DNA from 3 places in the Lysinibacillus sp. Y5S-8 genome. Region 1 is predicted to be linked to each of the others. Evidence: riboswitches for the same ligand, from Rfam matches in the RefSeq annotation. Region 1 holds a riboswitch; each other region holds the start of a gene.
What was found. Region 1 has a riboswitch for cobalamin ahead of V6670_RS13670 ((2Fe-2S) ferredoxin domain-containing protein). Riboswitches for the same ligand answer to the same signal wherever they lie in the genome.
Positions count from the first base shown of each region.

Region 2: it holds a riboswitch for cobalamin, as region 1 does, so the genes downstream of both, mmgD (citrate synthase) here and V6670_RS13670 ((2Fe-2S) ferredoxin domain-containing protein) in region 1, are expected to answer to the same signal.
Region 3: it holds a riboswitch for cobalamin, as region 1 does, so the genes downstream of both, nikA (nickel ABC transporter substrate-binding protein) here and V6670_RS13670 ((2Fe-2S) ferredoxin domain-containing protein) in region 1, are expected to answer to the same signal.

Region 1 covers NZ_CP145889.1:2,814,922-2,819,664, reverse strand. The annotation lists gene V6670_RS13690 (ATP-binding cassette domain-containing protein) at 1-458, opposite strand, end outside; gene cbiQ (cobalt ECF transporter T component CbiQ) at 455-1,228, opposite strand; gene V6670_RS13680 (energy-coupling factor ABC transporter substrate-binding protein) at 1,234-1,506, opposite strand; gene V6670_RS13675 (energy-coupling factor ABC transporter permease) at 1,510-2,256, opposite strand; cobalamin riboswitch at 2,399-2,584, opposite strand; cobalamin riboswitch at 2,842-3,024, shown strand; gene V6670_RS13670 ((2Fe-2S) ferredoxin domain-containing protein) at 3,171-3,542, shown strand; gene cobJ (precorrin-3B C(17)-methyltransferase) at 3,547-4,743, shown strand, end outside.
Region 2 covers NZ_CP145889.1:2,371,862-2,376,604, reverse strand. The annotation lists gene prpD (2-methylcitrate dehydratase) at 1-579, opposite strand, end outside; gene mmgD (citrate synthase) at 678-1,799, opposite strand; cobalamin riboswitch at 1,992-2,187, opposite strand; gene V6670_RS11545 (NUDIX hydrolase) at 2,437-2,922, shown strand; gene V6670_RS11540 (hypothetical protein) at 2,978-3,259, opposite strand; gene V6670_RS11535 (hypothetical protein) at 3,269-3,655, opposite strand; gene V6670_RS11530 (DUF2089 domain-containing protein) at 3,669-4,034, opposite strand; gene V6670_RS11525 (dipeptide/oligopeptide/nickel ABC transporter ATP-binding protein) at 4,314-4,743, opposite strand, start outside.
Region 3 covers NZ_CP145889.1:2,364,241-2,368,983, forward strand. The annotation lists gene metE (5-methyltetrahydropteroyltriglutamate--homocysteine S-methyltransferase) at 1-2,248, shown strand, start outside; cobalamin riboswitch at 2,419-2,612, shown strand; gene nikA (nickel ABC transporter substrate-binding protein) at 3,000-4,613, shown strand; gene nikB (nickel ABC transporter permease) at 4,688-4,743, shown strand, end outside.

The sequences.
Region 1 (4,743 bases):
GCCATCGCCACACGCTTTTTCTGACCTACGCTTAGAAAATGAATAGGTTTATCGAGTAAATCGCCTATTTCCGTTTGCGCAACAGCCCATGCTATTTTTTCTTCGATTTTTTCGGTAGACCAGCCAAGATTTAGTGGTCCAAATGCGATATCTTGCTTGACAGTACCTGAAAAAAGTTGATGATCCGCATCTTGAAAAACAATGCCAACTTGCTGGCGAAGTGCCTTTAAAGCTTTTCGACTATATTGAAGCTCGTTGCCATCAAAAACAATCGTCCCAGCTGACGGTTGTAAAATACCATTAAGATGCTGAAACAATGTTGATTTTCCAGCGCCATTATGACCAAGTATGGCAATTTTTTTTCCTTTTGGAATGTGTAAAGTAATGTCTGACAACGCCTTCGTACCATCTGCATAGGCATAGGACAAGCGGTTTAGTTCAAAATAGAATGCTGTCATGAGAAGTACCCTCCATATACAATCAGGAATAGGAATAGTGTCGCCATGCCTAGCCAATTTTTCTTGCTATAGGAGCCCATCTCTTGCCAGTAGACGGCTTCGCCACCCCGTGACTGCATGGCATTATTAAGCTCACGACTACGCTGAAACATTTCAGCAAATAGCGCCACAATAAGCATGGATACGGAGCGTAGCCATTGCATTGGAGAATGGTAGCCAAGGCGCGCTTGCTGGGCAAGATGTATTTTGTACATGCTTTCTAAAAATATAAAAATAAAACGATAGGTTAGTTCAATAAGCTCAACCAATAAAGAGGGCAGTCGCCATTGTCGGAGCACATAGCAAATCCCTTGTACGGATGTGGTCAAAATCAAAAAGTATAAACAACTAATACTGCCAAGGACAATAAAGAACAATTGTTGGGCGGATAGGGCACTTGCTTTTCCGATGAAAATTGTCCAATTCATCCACGTAAAAGACCACAGATGGGCAGGTAATACATGAGTTGCTGGTGTGATTGACAGCAAGATGGATACAAGACTTGTTAGTAAGAAAAATCCAGGTAGCAATAATAACTTAACATAGTAGGTAAGCGGAATTTTTGCACCTAAAATGATAAAAGCACTCATTACAAAAAATGTAATGAGTGAAAGTCGTTCATCTCTCATGATGAGCGTTGCGAGAAGTAGACCAATTGAAAATATCATTTTTTCTAGCGGATGAACGGACGCTAGCTTATTAAGATACGCATACTTATCAATGAGTAACATAATGGTTAACCTTCTTTATGCTTGCCGCGCATATAGCCGATGAAGTAGCCAATAAAACCAGCTCCAATAGCTGCCTGTAGCACGAATAATAAGCTTTCAATTTCACCACTTGGTGGCTCCCATAAGCTTTCAAACCACGGTTCATATTCTGCATTGATTTCGCCAATGGCTGCTTCTGCCTCTCCATCAGCACCACCAAATTCTGCACCTTTTTGTATAAACAATGGAATGATAGCTAACAGCACAACAATCGCTAATAGTAATAAATTTCGTTTCATCTACTAATGTGCCTCCTTTGTTGAGAAAACACGCAACATTTTTAATTCGCTGACATTGTACTTTTTCAAGAAATTCATCACAATGACCGTTAAAATTCCTTCACTCACCGCTAACGGAATTTGAGTTAAGGCAAAAATACCTGCGAACTTTGTAAACGATGCCATAAAGCCGCCAACCTCTGAAGGGAAGGCTAATGCTAACTGTACAGAAGTCACAACATATGTACCTAAGTCACCAAGCATCGCAGCAAAAAAAACAGCTAGTGAAAATGACAACCCTATTTTTTGAGCCCCTTTAAAGACAAAGTAAGCAATAAATGGGCCTACAATCGCCATAGAGAAGGCGTTCGCTCCTAAAGTGGTAATCCCACCATGTGCTAATAATAAAGATTGGAATAATAAAACAATCGTTCCGATGACACTCATAGCTAGAGGTCCGAATAAAACCGTTCCAAGTCCAACACCAGTTGGGTGGGAGCAACTACCTGTAACCGAAGGGATTTTTAACGCCGACAGCACAAAAGCAAAGGCTCCTGAAAGACCTAAAAGCATTTTGGTTTCAGGGTTTTCTTCAATCGTTTTGCGAATGGAGCGCAATCCTAGAATAATAAATGGGATAGAGATGACCCACCAAAAAATAGCCCATTCGATTGGTAAAAAACCTTCCATGATATGCATAGCAAAGGCACGTTTTGGCACGAGTAAAAAGGCCAATAAAAAATAACTAAGTTTCCACCATGAAAATTTCAACAGCTTTCCTCCTTACTAATAGATTTTTAGAATGTAGCGTGCGTAAATAAAAAAGCACTTCTCCGTTGTTGGAAAAGTGCATAGCTAAAAAAGCAAATAACATTCTCATCTGCTAAGCCGCACACCTATCCTCGTAGGCTGAAACGATCACATATTTTTCGGCAGGTCTCCTGGCTCTAGTTCAACACTTTATAGGTCTTCCCATCCGTTGGACAGTGACATGTTCTATAAAGCTCCCTAATACAGTGGCGGGACCGCGCCGGACTCAAACCGGCTTCCCTTTTAAGCAAAATGATAAGTATTTTACACCGAAAAAACATTAAGTTGTGAGATTTCACGACAAAGTGTAACATGATTTTCCATAAATATGCTATACTTTTTTTAAAAATATTTTCAATTGAAGGTCAATGGAGAAAATTCTGATAACTACTGAATTGTCATAAATAAGGAGATATTATAATTTTTATACCCGGTCTACACACAAAATTGATAAAATTGTCATAAATTTTTATAGAAATATTGAAATTTTAAAATAATGAGATATGATAGAGACAGTTTTCTATTCTATAAAGAAGATAATAAATTTCATATAAAACGTCGATAAGTGCTCGAATAACTCGAGATAATAGGGAAATTGGTGAAAATCCAATACAGCCCCCGCTACTGTAATAGCTGATGAAATCGCAAAGCCACTGGTGCAAACTTGGGAAGGCGCGATAGTAAAATGAAGCTTAAGTCAGGAAACCTGCTTATTTGATTGTGCATGCAAACTTTTCGGAGGGAGAAGTTGAAGCGAGAGCGAGTACCTGTATTTTATTTTATTCGTTTTTATTTGGCTTCTACAAAACCTTTACTCTCCGTAATTAGAGTAAAGGTTTTTCTTTTTCCAGAAAGCAAATGAGGGGAGACAGAAGATGACAACATGGAATTTAGAGGGGATGAAAACACATCTCTTTATTTGTAATGGTAGTAGCTGCATGAACAAAGGTGGGGAGGAAATTACCCTAGCTATTCGAGAAGAAATACAACAGCAAGCACTTGATCAAGAGATACATACAACAAGAACGCGCTGTAATGGACGATGCAAGGATGCTTGTGTGGTCATCGCCTATCCGCAAGGGAATTGGTATCGTGTACCATCAACAGAGCATGCTAGAACACTCGTACAAGATTTACATCATGAATCCTTATACAACGAACATGTCTTTACACTTCGTGAAGGTACATTACAGCGTACAGCACAAACGACAGCCATTAAAGGGATCGAAAAGGTGAAAGAGGGGTAACAACATGGCGCAAAAAGGAAAAATTTTCGTAGTGGGCTTTGGACCTGGAGACTTTAAGCATATTACGACACGGGCGGTAGAGGCATTACAACAAAGTGATATGATCATAGGCTACAAAACCTACGTGGAGTTGATTCAAGATTTAGTCAGTGCGAAGTCGATTGTCAGTACTGGAATGACCGAAGAGGTGTCCCGTGCGCAGGAAGCGGTTCGCCAAGCAGAGGCTGGAAGCATTGTCTCAGTCATTTCAAGTGGTGATGCGGGTGTCTATGGTATGGCGGGATTAGTGTATGAGGTATTGATTGAGCTAGGCTGGACAGAAGCAACGGGGATTGAGGTAGAAATTGTCCCTGGTATTTCTGCTATCAATTCATGTGCTAGCTTACTTGGTGCCCCGATTATGCATGATGCCTGTACGATTAGTTTAAGTGACCATCTAACACCATGGAATTTAATTGCCAAGCGCGTCGAGGCAGCCGCTATGGCGGATTTTGTAATCGCTTTATACAACCCAAAAAGCGGTCGCCGAACAAGACAAATTGTCGAAGCACAGCGCATTCTCTTAGAGTATCGTTCGCCTGACACACCAGTAGGACTTGTGAAAAGTGCTTACCGCGATCGTCAAGAAGTGACGATGACAACATTAGCCGAAATGCTGGAGCATGATATTGGAATGCTGACGACAGTCATTATTGGTAATTCGTCGACATTTTTCTATGACAATAAAATGATTACACCACGTGGCTATCAACGTAAATATACATTGGGTGAAGAAAAACAACCATTACGTCCACATCAACGTTTACGTGAAGAAAATGAACCTTGGGCAATGAACCAAGAGACAGGGACTGCACGACAAGACTTTACAGCAGATCCTAATGCAGGGCGTTTTAATAAACCCAGTGTAGCCGCTACGCCAAAGCCGAAAAAAACAGCACTTGAAATGGCTACAGCGGCACTCGCAATGGTGAAAGGAACAAGTGCAGTCAAAGTAACGCCGAAGCTTGTACAGCAAAAAATAGAATCAATTTTTGAATTAGCTGTAAGCCCAGGAGTGGTGAATAAGTTTTTCACACCTCAGCAAATGATGACGTTAGCAGAGGTCGTTGGGGAAGAGGGAACGATGGAATATACACCAGACCATCAAATCCATTTGAAAATCCCAACGACTGCCCCTGAACGTATTACGGAGAAACTACAG
Region 2 (4,743 bases), 440 kb from region 1:
GACAATTTCCTGATGAGTGCCACCTAATGCCTTTGTCACAACAGCTGTTGTCGCAATTTTGACAAACAGTACATGGTCTAACCCAACACGATTTAAGCTATTTTCTAATGCGAGAATACCTTGTATTTCATGGGCCTGTATCATCATTTCTAATACGTCTTTCATTTTAAGTGGCTCTTTCCCTTCAGCAACACGCACGCGACTCAAATAATCAGCCACAGCTAATATGCCCCCTAAATTATCAGAAGGGTGTCCCCATTCAGCCGCAAGCCAAGTGTCGTTGTAATCCAGCCAACGAATCATACAACCGATATTAAAGGCACCTTTTACAGGATCAAGAACATAGGAAGTGCCTGGAACTCGTGTACCATTGGGAACGACTGTGCCTGGTACTACTGGGCCAAGAAGTTTCGTGCATTCAGGATATTGTAAGGCCAAAATGCCACACCCTAATGTATCTAATAATACATAGCGTGCTGTTTCGTATGCTTCTTCACTTGTAATAGTTGTATTTACTACGTAATCCGCAATATCTGTAAGTAATTGATCTGTCTTAGATATGTCATTTGTTTTAATCATCTATATCTTCCTTTCAAGGCATGAATTTGATATACTAGTATGCTGATAGGCATTGGTCAGAATGCCCATCAGCTCTATGGCGAGTTGTTAAAACTTGATTATACCGACAATTCTTCAAGGTTATGACGCTCGCCAATATAATGGACACGAGGTCTAAATAATCGGTTATTGTCATGCTGCTCAATGACATGAGCACATAAGCCAATCGTTCGTGAGCCAAAAAAGATAGGTGTATAGATTTCAATTGGCAAGCCAAGCATGTAGTATACTGGTGCTGCATAATAATCTAAATTTGGGTACAAGCTCTTTTCTTGTGCCATCACCTTCTCACCAGCTTCACACATGTGATATAAGCGATCATCCCCTTGTGCCAAACATAATTTATGCAAAGCCTCTTTCATAATTTGTGCTCTTGGGTCCATCTTTTTCATATAAACACGGTGACCAAAGCCCATAATCTTTTCTTTATTTTGCAGTTTATTTTTCAGCAAGGCTTCAAAGCCTGCTACTGTTTTGGCTTCTAGAAGCATGTACATGACTGCCTCGTTGGCCCCTCCATGTAAATTTCCTTTCAATGATGCGACAGCTCCAGTTAAAGCACCGTACAAATCAGATTGTGTAGAGGCAATAACACGAGCTGTAAACGTCGAATTTGGCATCTCATGCTCACTATATAAAACGAGAGACTGATCAAAAATTTCTTCTTCTAACGCCGTTGGTTTTCTGCCAGTAATCATGTAATAAAAATTGGCGCTATAGGAAAGCTGACTATCTGGCTCCACAACATCTTGTCCGTTTAAGACACGATAGCTATTGGCTACGATGTTAGGCATACCGCCTAAAAGTCTATAAGCTCGCGTCAAGTTCATTTCAGTAGAACGATCATTGATGTGCTGATCAAAGCCTGCTAAAACAGAAATTCCAGTTCTCAGTCCATCCATGGCATGTGTTTCATTAGGCAAGAGCTTGAAAATTTGGAAGATCTCTTGTGGAACCTGATAATGTGCTTTTAATTTGTCCTGTAAGTCAGCCTGTTGCTCGGCAGTAGGAATTTCGCCATGCAGTAGTAGGTAGACAATGTCTAAATACGAATATCTTTGTGATAATTCAATCAAGTCATAGCCTCGAATAACAATTTGACTTCCTACAGTGTCTAAAAAAGATAATTTTGTTTCAGCAGCAATGACCCCATCAAGACCTGGTGAATAAGTTAACTCCATTCAATGACAGCCCCTTTGTTTAATTATTCTTGTAAGCGTTACCATTCAAACACGAAAGAACAACAAAAAAACAACTTCTACCCCTTTTTAGAAGTTGTTAATCTACAAAAGCATGACAGACCAAATAACAGTGAATTTACAGGAATTCACAAAAATCATGCAGTAGCTAACACCTCCCTATCCTCGTAGGTCAATTGATGCTTATTTTGTGGCAGGTCTCCTGACTTATAATCAACACTTCAATAACACCTTCCCATTTTGACAAACAAAACAGTGGCCTTGTTATCGAGCTCCTAAATACAGTTGCGGGACAGTGTTGGACTCTCACCAACTTCCCTTTTAATCAAATGGAATGAACTCCATTTGAACCACCAAAATTTAGCATATTCAATTTGTCTATTTACCTTAACATAGAGTTTTCAAAACAATCAATATAGGTAAAATTCAGAAAAGACTGATTATAAAAAGCTATTTTTCATTTTTGATTGACTATTCTGCATTTTTGAGCATTATTTTGTACAAAAAAAGATTGTTCATCTATACCAATAAATCCATTTTCAAGGATTACAAGTAAAATAGAGGTCTTTATAATAAGAAAGGCGAATAGTTTTTTTATAATAATAGAGGAGGAGCACATATGGGCTATATTTCAGAATTAAGGAAATACATCGGCAGTAGACCGATTATCAGTATCGGGGCGACAATTCTTGTAGTCAACGATGATAAGAAAATTCTCTTTCAACATCGTTCAGATACGTTCGATTGGGGATTACCTGGTGGCTCAATGGAACTGAATGAAACGCTAGAAGAAGCTGCTACTCGTGAACTTCATGAAGAAACAGGACTGGTAGCGAATGAATTGGACCTGATTGGTGTTTTTTCTGGGCCTGATTATTATTTTCAATATCCAAATGGGGATGAAATCTATACAGTTATTCATCTTTATAGTGCGAAAAATGTCAGTGGTGTATTAGAGGTGAGGGATGGTGAGAGTTTGAATCTTACCTATTTCAGTAAAAATGAGCTACCAGATCATCTTGAGAAAAGAACAAAAACACTCTTAGACAATCTAGAGGACAAATTGTGGAATTTAGATAGTTCTTTTGCAAAGGATTCTCTTTAAATAACAAAGAGCATGCTTTTTATGAAAACATGCTCTCATCTTAACTATTAGGTTATTACAGTCTAATCTTAACCTCTGTACCGTCTTGTGCCTTGACATCTACTAGCACGAGCCCTTTATAATTTTGTAGTTCCTTGATAATAGGCTTGAGCATTTCTTTGTCAATGAATGGAAAGGAAAAGTCGATTTTTTTTCTGTCGAAGTATGCCTTTGTCCATTTGTTGACACTTTGCTGAATCCATTTTGAAGTCAAAATGGAAAGAACAATGGTTAGCACAGCATATGGAACAGGAACGGTAAAGCGAACGTCTTTTGCTTTCACTTTTACATGCATCATAAGCCGCCTCTACTCAATGAAAACTGAAACGGTATCTCCGTTTGCCGATTTTATGTCCACAATTTGTCCATCTAATTCATTTTCGATGGCTTCAAGAAGAAGATTGATGTCGATATCTTTCACGTATTTTTCCGATTGCGGAATACTCGCAGCGATACTGTGTCCAGCCATTAACACAGCCTTGACAAGTTTTATAGGCAAATTCACAGTGACATTATCATTTTCAGTGGACACCACACGAACCTTTAACGTTTTATCTAAATACTTCGTTTTTTCCAGAAATTTGTTACCTGACTCCTCTTTCTCTTGTAACACTTGAATCAGCTCTGACCCTTTATCAGCATCAATTTTCCCCTCTTGAATCATGGTTAACACTTTAGTAATTTCCTCTTTCATGTAGCATTCCTCCCTATTCGTCTTTTAAGAGTTTTATGGCCTCATCCGTTGTGATTTCGCCATTTTCCAACATGCTTACAATTTTTTTCTCGTCTACTTCATTTTTCTTCTTTTGGACATAGCCAAGGGATGAGATAATGTCATTTAGCTTGCCTCGCACAGTTGGGTACGAAATGCCCAGTTCCTTTTCTACTTCCTTAATATTCCCTCGACATGTTAAAAATACTTCCACAAAATGAAGCTGATCCTGTGATAAGGATGCTAGCTTCGACAATTCAAATTCATTTTCAATCGTAGTTTGACAATGAGAACACTGTAACTTCGTAATTTTCAATGTTTTACTGCAGACAGGACAATTTGTGATTACTTGATAAGCCATAGTGAACTCCTTCCTTTAAGTTAAATTGATTATATACCAAATAATTTAAAAAAGTAAATAATAAAATTAATTTATTCAATGAAAATATTAATAAAGTTAATTTTTTAATTAATATTATTAATAAAAAGAAAAACGCCATTCTAATGCAAAATGGCGTTTCTTTAATAGATGTCTCTTACTAATGTTTGGAGCAAATGAGGTAATCCAACTGGCCCCTATCATTACCTTTCCCCAGCCCATACCTCCATGACCATTGTATACGTGTTTTCTATATTATTATCATTTCGTTTTATGTTTTCTTTCTCGCGGGTGTGAAGGCAAAATAGCATGATATAATTGTTGTGAAGCGGGATGCTGATATGCTCCATCCTTGCCAATCTCCTCCACTAGCCGACCATGCTGCATGACAAGGATACGGTCTGACATAAAACGTGTTGCCTGTAAATCATGCGAAATGAAAATGTAAGCAAGCTGTCGCTCTTTTTGAAGTGTTTGTAGTAACTGTATAATCTTCTTCTGTAAAATCATATCAAGACTGCTAATCGCTTCATCTAAAACAATTAATTTTGGCTTTAGCGCAAGAGCTCTAGCGATGTTGACTCGTTGCTGTTGTCCCCCACTAAGCTGCGAAGGATAGTTTTGAGCCATTGCCCTCTCTAACTCTACACAGTCTAGTAATTCCCTTACTTTATGTTGTCGCTCTGTTTTG
Region 3 (4,743 bases), 450 kb from region 1:
CGAATGGAAAAAAGCATTAGAAGCATTTTGGCGCAACGAGCTTTCTGAAGAGGATTTTGAGGATAGTTTAAAGAAAATCCGTTTAGCTAGAATTGACAAGCAGCTACAGCTTGGCATCGACATGGTGACAGTTGGCGATTTTACGTATTACGATAGAATGTTAGATACAGCATTAATGTTTGGTCTCATCCCAAAACGCTTTAACTGGCAGGGAGGGAAAGTAGATTTATCTACCTACTACAGCGTAGCAAGAGGGAATAAAACAGCTGTAGCTAGTGAGATGACAAAATGGTTTAATACAAACTATCACTATATTGTTCCTGAATACGAGGGACAGGCCTTGAAACTAACAGAAAATAAAGTGTTGGCCGATTTCATAGAGGCGAAAGAAACGTACGGTATTATTGCAAAGCCAACATTGATTGGTCCCTATACATTCTGCAAGTTAACAAAAGGCTATAGCAAATTCACACAGGTTGAATACTTATTAGCTCTAATACCGCTCTATACGCAAGTATTAAAAGAATTAGTGGAGGCAGGTGCAAATTGGATTCAACTAGAAGAGCCATCACTTGTCACAACCCTTGATCCAGCAGACATCAAGCTTGTGCAAGAGATTTACGACCAGTTAGCCGTTGCCGTTCCAGAAGCGAAAATCATGCTGCAAACTTATTTTGAAGCATTATGCGGCTATGAAACATTGATTACATTGCCTGTAGAAGGATTTGGCCTAGACTTTGTTCATGGCTATAAAGGAAATATGGAGTCACTTCGTCAATATGGTTTCCCTCAGGACAAAGTATTGGCAGTCGGGGTTGTTAATGGACGTGATATTTGGCGTTCCAACTTAGCGGAGGTCAATGCTACAATTCAGGCAATTGAGCATTTAAGTAATGCATCAGAGCTATGGATTCAACCATCCAGCAATCTACAACATGTACCGATCACAACTGCTCTTGAAAATGAGATTGACCCTGTTCTGAAGCATGCCTTAGCCTTCGCAGATGAAAAGATTGTAGAAATCACGGAGCTAACTAAATGTAGACGAGATACAGAGGGTATCTTACAGCATAATTTTTCTGAAAGTATGAAGGCAATTGAGGCTCTAAAAAACCATCCAATCCGTCAAAACAAGTTGATCCATCAAGCAGTTCAAACTGTGACAACGCAAGATTTTGAACGACATAGTGAATTTGCTCAGCGTCAAAAGATGCAGCAGCAAGCGTTAGCGTTACCGCTATTTCCAACAACGACAATCGGAAGCTTCCCACAATCTGATGAGGTGAAAAGGAATCGTAATGCTTGGCGTAAAAAACAATTATCGAATGAAGCCTACGAAGCATTTATAGAGCAGGAAACAAAACGCTGGATTACGATACAAGAGGAACTAGATATCGATGTACTCGTTCACGGTGAATTTGAGCGTACAGACATGGTTGAATACTTTGGTGAAAAGCTGACTGGCTTTGCCTTTACAAAAAAAGCTTGGGTCGTTTCCTATGGCTCGCGCTGTGTCAAGCCACCGATCATTTATGGAGATGTTGCGTGGTCGTCAGCAATAACTGTAAAAGAGTCAGCCTATGCTCAAAGCTTAACAAAGCGCTTTGTAAAAGGTATGCTGACAGGACCAGTGACGATATTAAATTGGTCCTTTGTGCGAGACGATCTGTCACGTAAAGATGTCGCTTATCAAATTGCATTAGCACTTCGCAAAGAGGTTGAGGCACTAGAAAACGCAGGTATTTCAATTATTCAAGTGGATGAGCCAGCTCTAAGAGAAGGTTTACCGCTACGAAAAGAAGAATGGGGAGCTTACTTAGAATGGGCTGTTAATTCCTTTAAGCTGGCTACAGCTAGTGTCAAAGATGAAACACAAATCCATACACATATGTGCTACTGCGAATTTAACGATTTCATCGAACCGATTAGTGCACTTGATGCAGACGTGATTTCCATTGAAACATCAAGAAGTCACGGGGAGCTCATTACATCACTGCAAGGGCAACCTTATCAAAAGGGCATTGGCTTAGGCGTTTATGATATTCATAGTCCTCGTGTGCCAAGCAAGGAAGAAATGCTAACTATTATGAGAGATAGTTTACAGGTGTTAGATCGCCATCAATTTTGGGTGAACCCAGATTGTGGTTTAAAAACAAGAAAAGAAACTGAAACTGTTGCGGCTTTGGCTAATATGGTTGCTGCAACGAAAACATTACGCCAGGAAGTACAACAATCTATCTCGAGATAACGACATCATTTTATAAATCTACTACAACTACTACATCTTCTCTCCGAAATACAACAAAGACCAGGAAAAAAGGGACCTGGTCTTTTGTTGTTTCATTCTTTTAAGATTTTTATTATATTCAGAAAATAAAATTGACGTGAACAATCGAGCATGTTATGTTTATAACGAATTTCATAGCGATCATTACAAGTTTGAGTGAAAAAGACTTTCATTCAATTAAAAGGAAAATGGGTGTAAATCCCATGCTGTCCCGCAGCTGTAAATGAGGAGTTTTGTTTCAAATACCACTGAGTGATTACTTGGGAAGGTGAAGCAAAATCATGATTCATGAGCCAGAATGCCTGCTTGTAAGGAGATTCATTGATGATCTACGAAAGATAGGGAGATGGATGGAGGCTTACTCATTGTAAGTTTTTCTGTCCTTATTCTTTTTTAGAATAAGGTTTTTTTAGTTTGATTCAGCAAATGTTTTGGTAGTGGCACATACAGAAGACTTCTTTTTCTATAGAAGAAGATAAATAGTCAATGGCTGTTTAAATGCCCTCTGAACGTCAAAAAGCACCACGTCCTATGGCAATGTCGGTGTGTCTAAAGCCTCTAGCGGATATCACAAACTTTGAAAAGGTGTTAGCACAATGCAGATCAACTTCTACTCGTTAGCTCGAAAAATTTGAACGCATTGTTGATACCTTCTTTCCATCTATCTATAAGTAGATTCATTTGTACCACGAATAGAGATAGGAGACAGAAAATGAGATTGACTAAGTATGTACTTCCCTTCATCCTTGTGTTAACTTTCAGCGTACTTGCTGGTTGTACAAGCACAGATCAAGAAAAGGGAGAGACAGGAACACAGCAAACAAATGAAAAAATGATAACAATTGGGTGGCCATTAGATGTCGGCCCTTTGAACCCCCATACATATTTACCCAATCAAATGACCGCACAAGCGATGGTCTATGAATCCTTGGTGGAATACAACGACGATGGAACTGTTAGCCCAAAGCTAGCTGAAAGCTGGGACATATCAGAAGATAAAACTACTTATACTTTTCATTTAAGAAAAGATGTTAAGTATTCAGACGGAACTGCGTTTAATGCAGATAATGTGATTCGTAATTTCAATGCAGTATTAGCGGATCGGGACATGCATTCTTGGATGGGTATGGTCAACCATATGAAAGAGGTTGTGAAAGTGGATGATTTTACAATTCGCTTGCAATTAGATGAACCTTATTATCCTGTCTTAAACGAGCTTGCCTTTGTAAGACCATTCCGTTTTTTAGGGGATAATGGATTCCCAGCCGGAGATGCGACACAAGATTCGATCAAGGCACCTATTGGAACAGGTCCATGGGTATTAACCGAGTACAAAAAAGATGAATATGCTTTATTTAGTCGCAACGAAAACTATTGGGGAGAAAAGCCTCTCGTAGAACAAATTAAAGTTAAAATTATCCCAGATTCAGAATCGATTTCATTAGCATTTGAAAACGAGGAATTAGATTTAATTTATGGTCGTGGCATCATTAGTTTAGATAACTATACGTATTTAAAAGATAGCAGTAAATACAAAACCGCTACCTCTGAGCCTTTGTCTACGAAAGCGTTACTCTTCAATACTCAGTCGGGTCCGTTAGCCGAATTAAAGGTTCGTCAGGCCATTCAATATGCTATCAATAAGGAACAAATGGTTGACAGTATTACACATGGTACAGAAAAAGTGGCTAACACATTATTTTGGGATGCCATTCCTTATGCCAATATAGAGTTAGCACCAATCTTATATAATCCTGAAAAAGCGCAGCAACTACTAGATGAGGCAGGGTGGACGTTACAGAAGGGCGAAAAAATTCGTTCGAAAAACGGGCAACCATTATCATTAGATTTAATCTACATCGCAACAGATGCAATCCAAAAGCCAATGGCGGAATTAATGCAAGGTGAACTAGCAAAAATAGGGGTACAGTTGAACTTAGAAGGTGCAGATGTGATGGTCGGTCTTCAAAAATTAATGGATGATCAGGTGGATATTAATTTCTGGCGTACAAACGGACCACCAACCGATCCACATAGCTTTGCAAATGAGTCAGCTACGCCAAATGCTAGTGGTGTTTATGAGGCAAAATTAGGCTTACCTAACGCCACAGACATCGATACGAAAATCCATCAATTATTAGTGGGAACAGATGAAGAGGAACGAGTGCAGCTTTACACGGATATTTTATCCATATTCCATGATCAAGCACTTTTCTATCCTATCTCTTACGAAACAAATAATGTAATTTATCAACCGTATATGAAGGATTTTGCTCCACGTGCATCTGAATATGATATTCCCTATGCACAAATGGATAAAGAGTAATAAAAATAAAAGAGAGAGTATGTCTTGCAAAGACAGCTCTCTCTTTATCATAGGAGTGAGTAGGAAGTGACAGCATGTATGAATCGACATGGATGTTTTGTTTAAAAAGAATTTTGACTTTGCCGTTTGT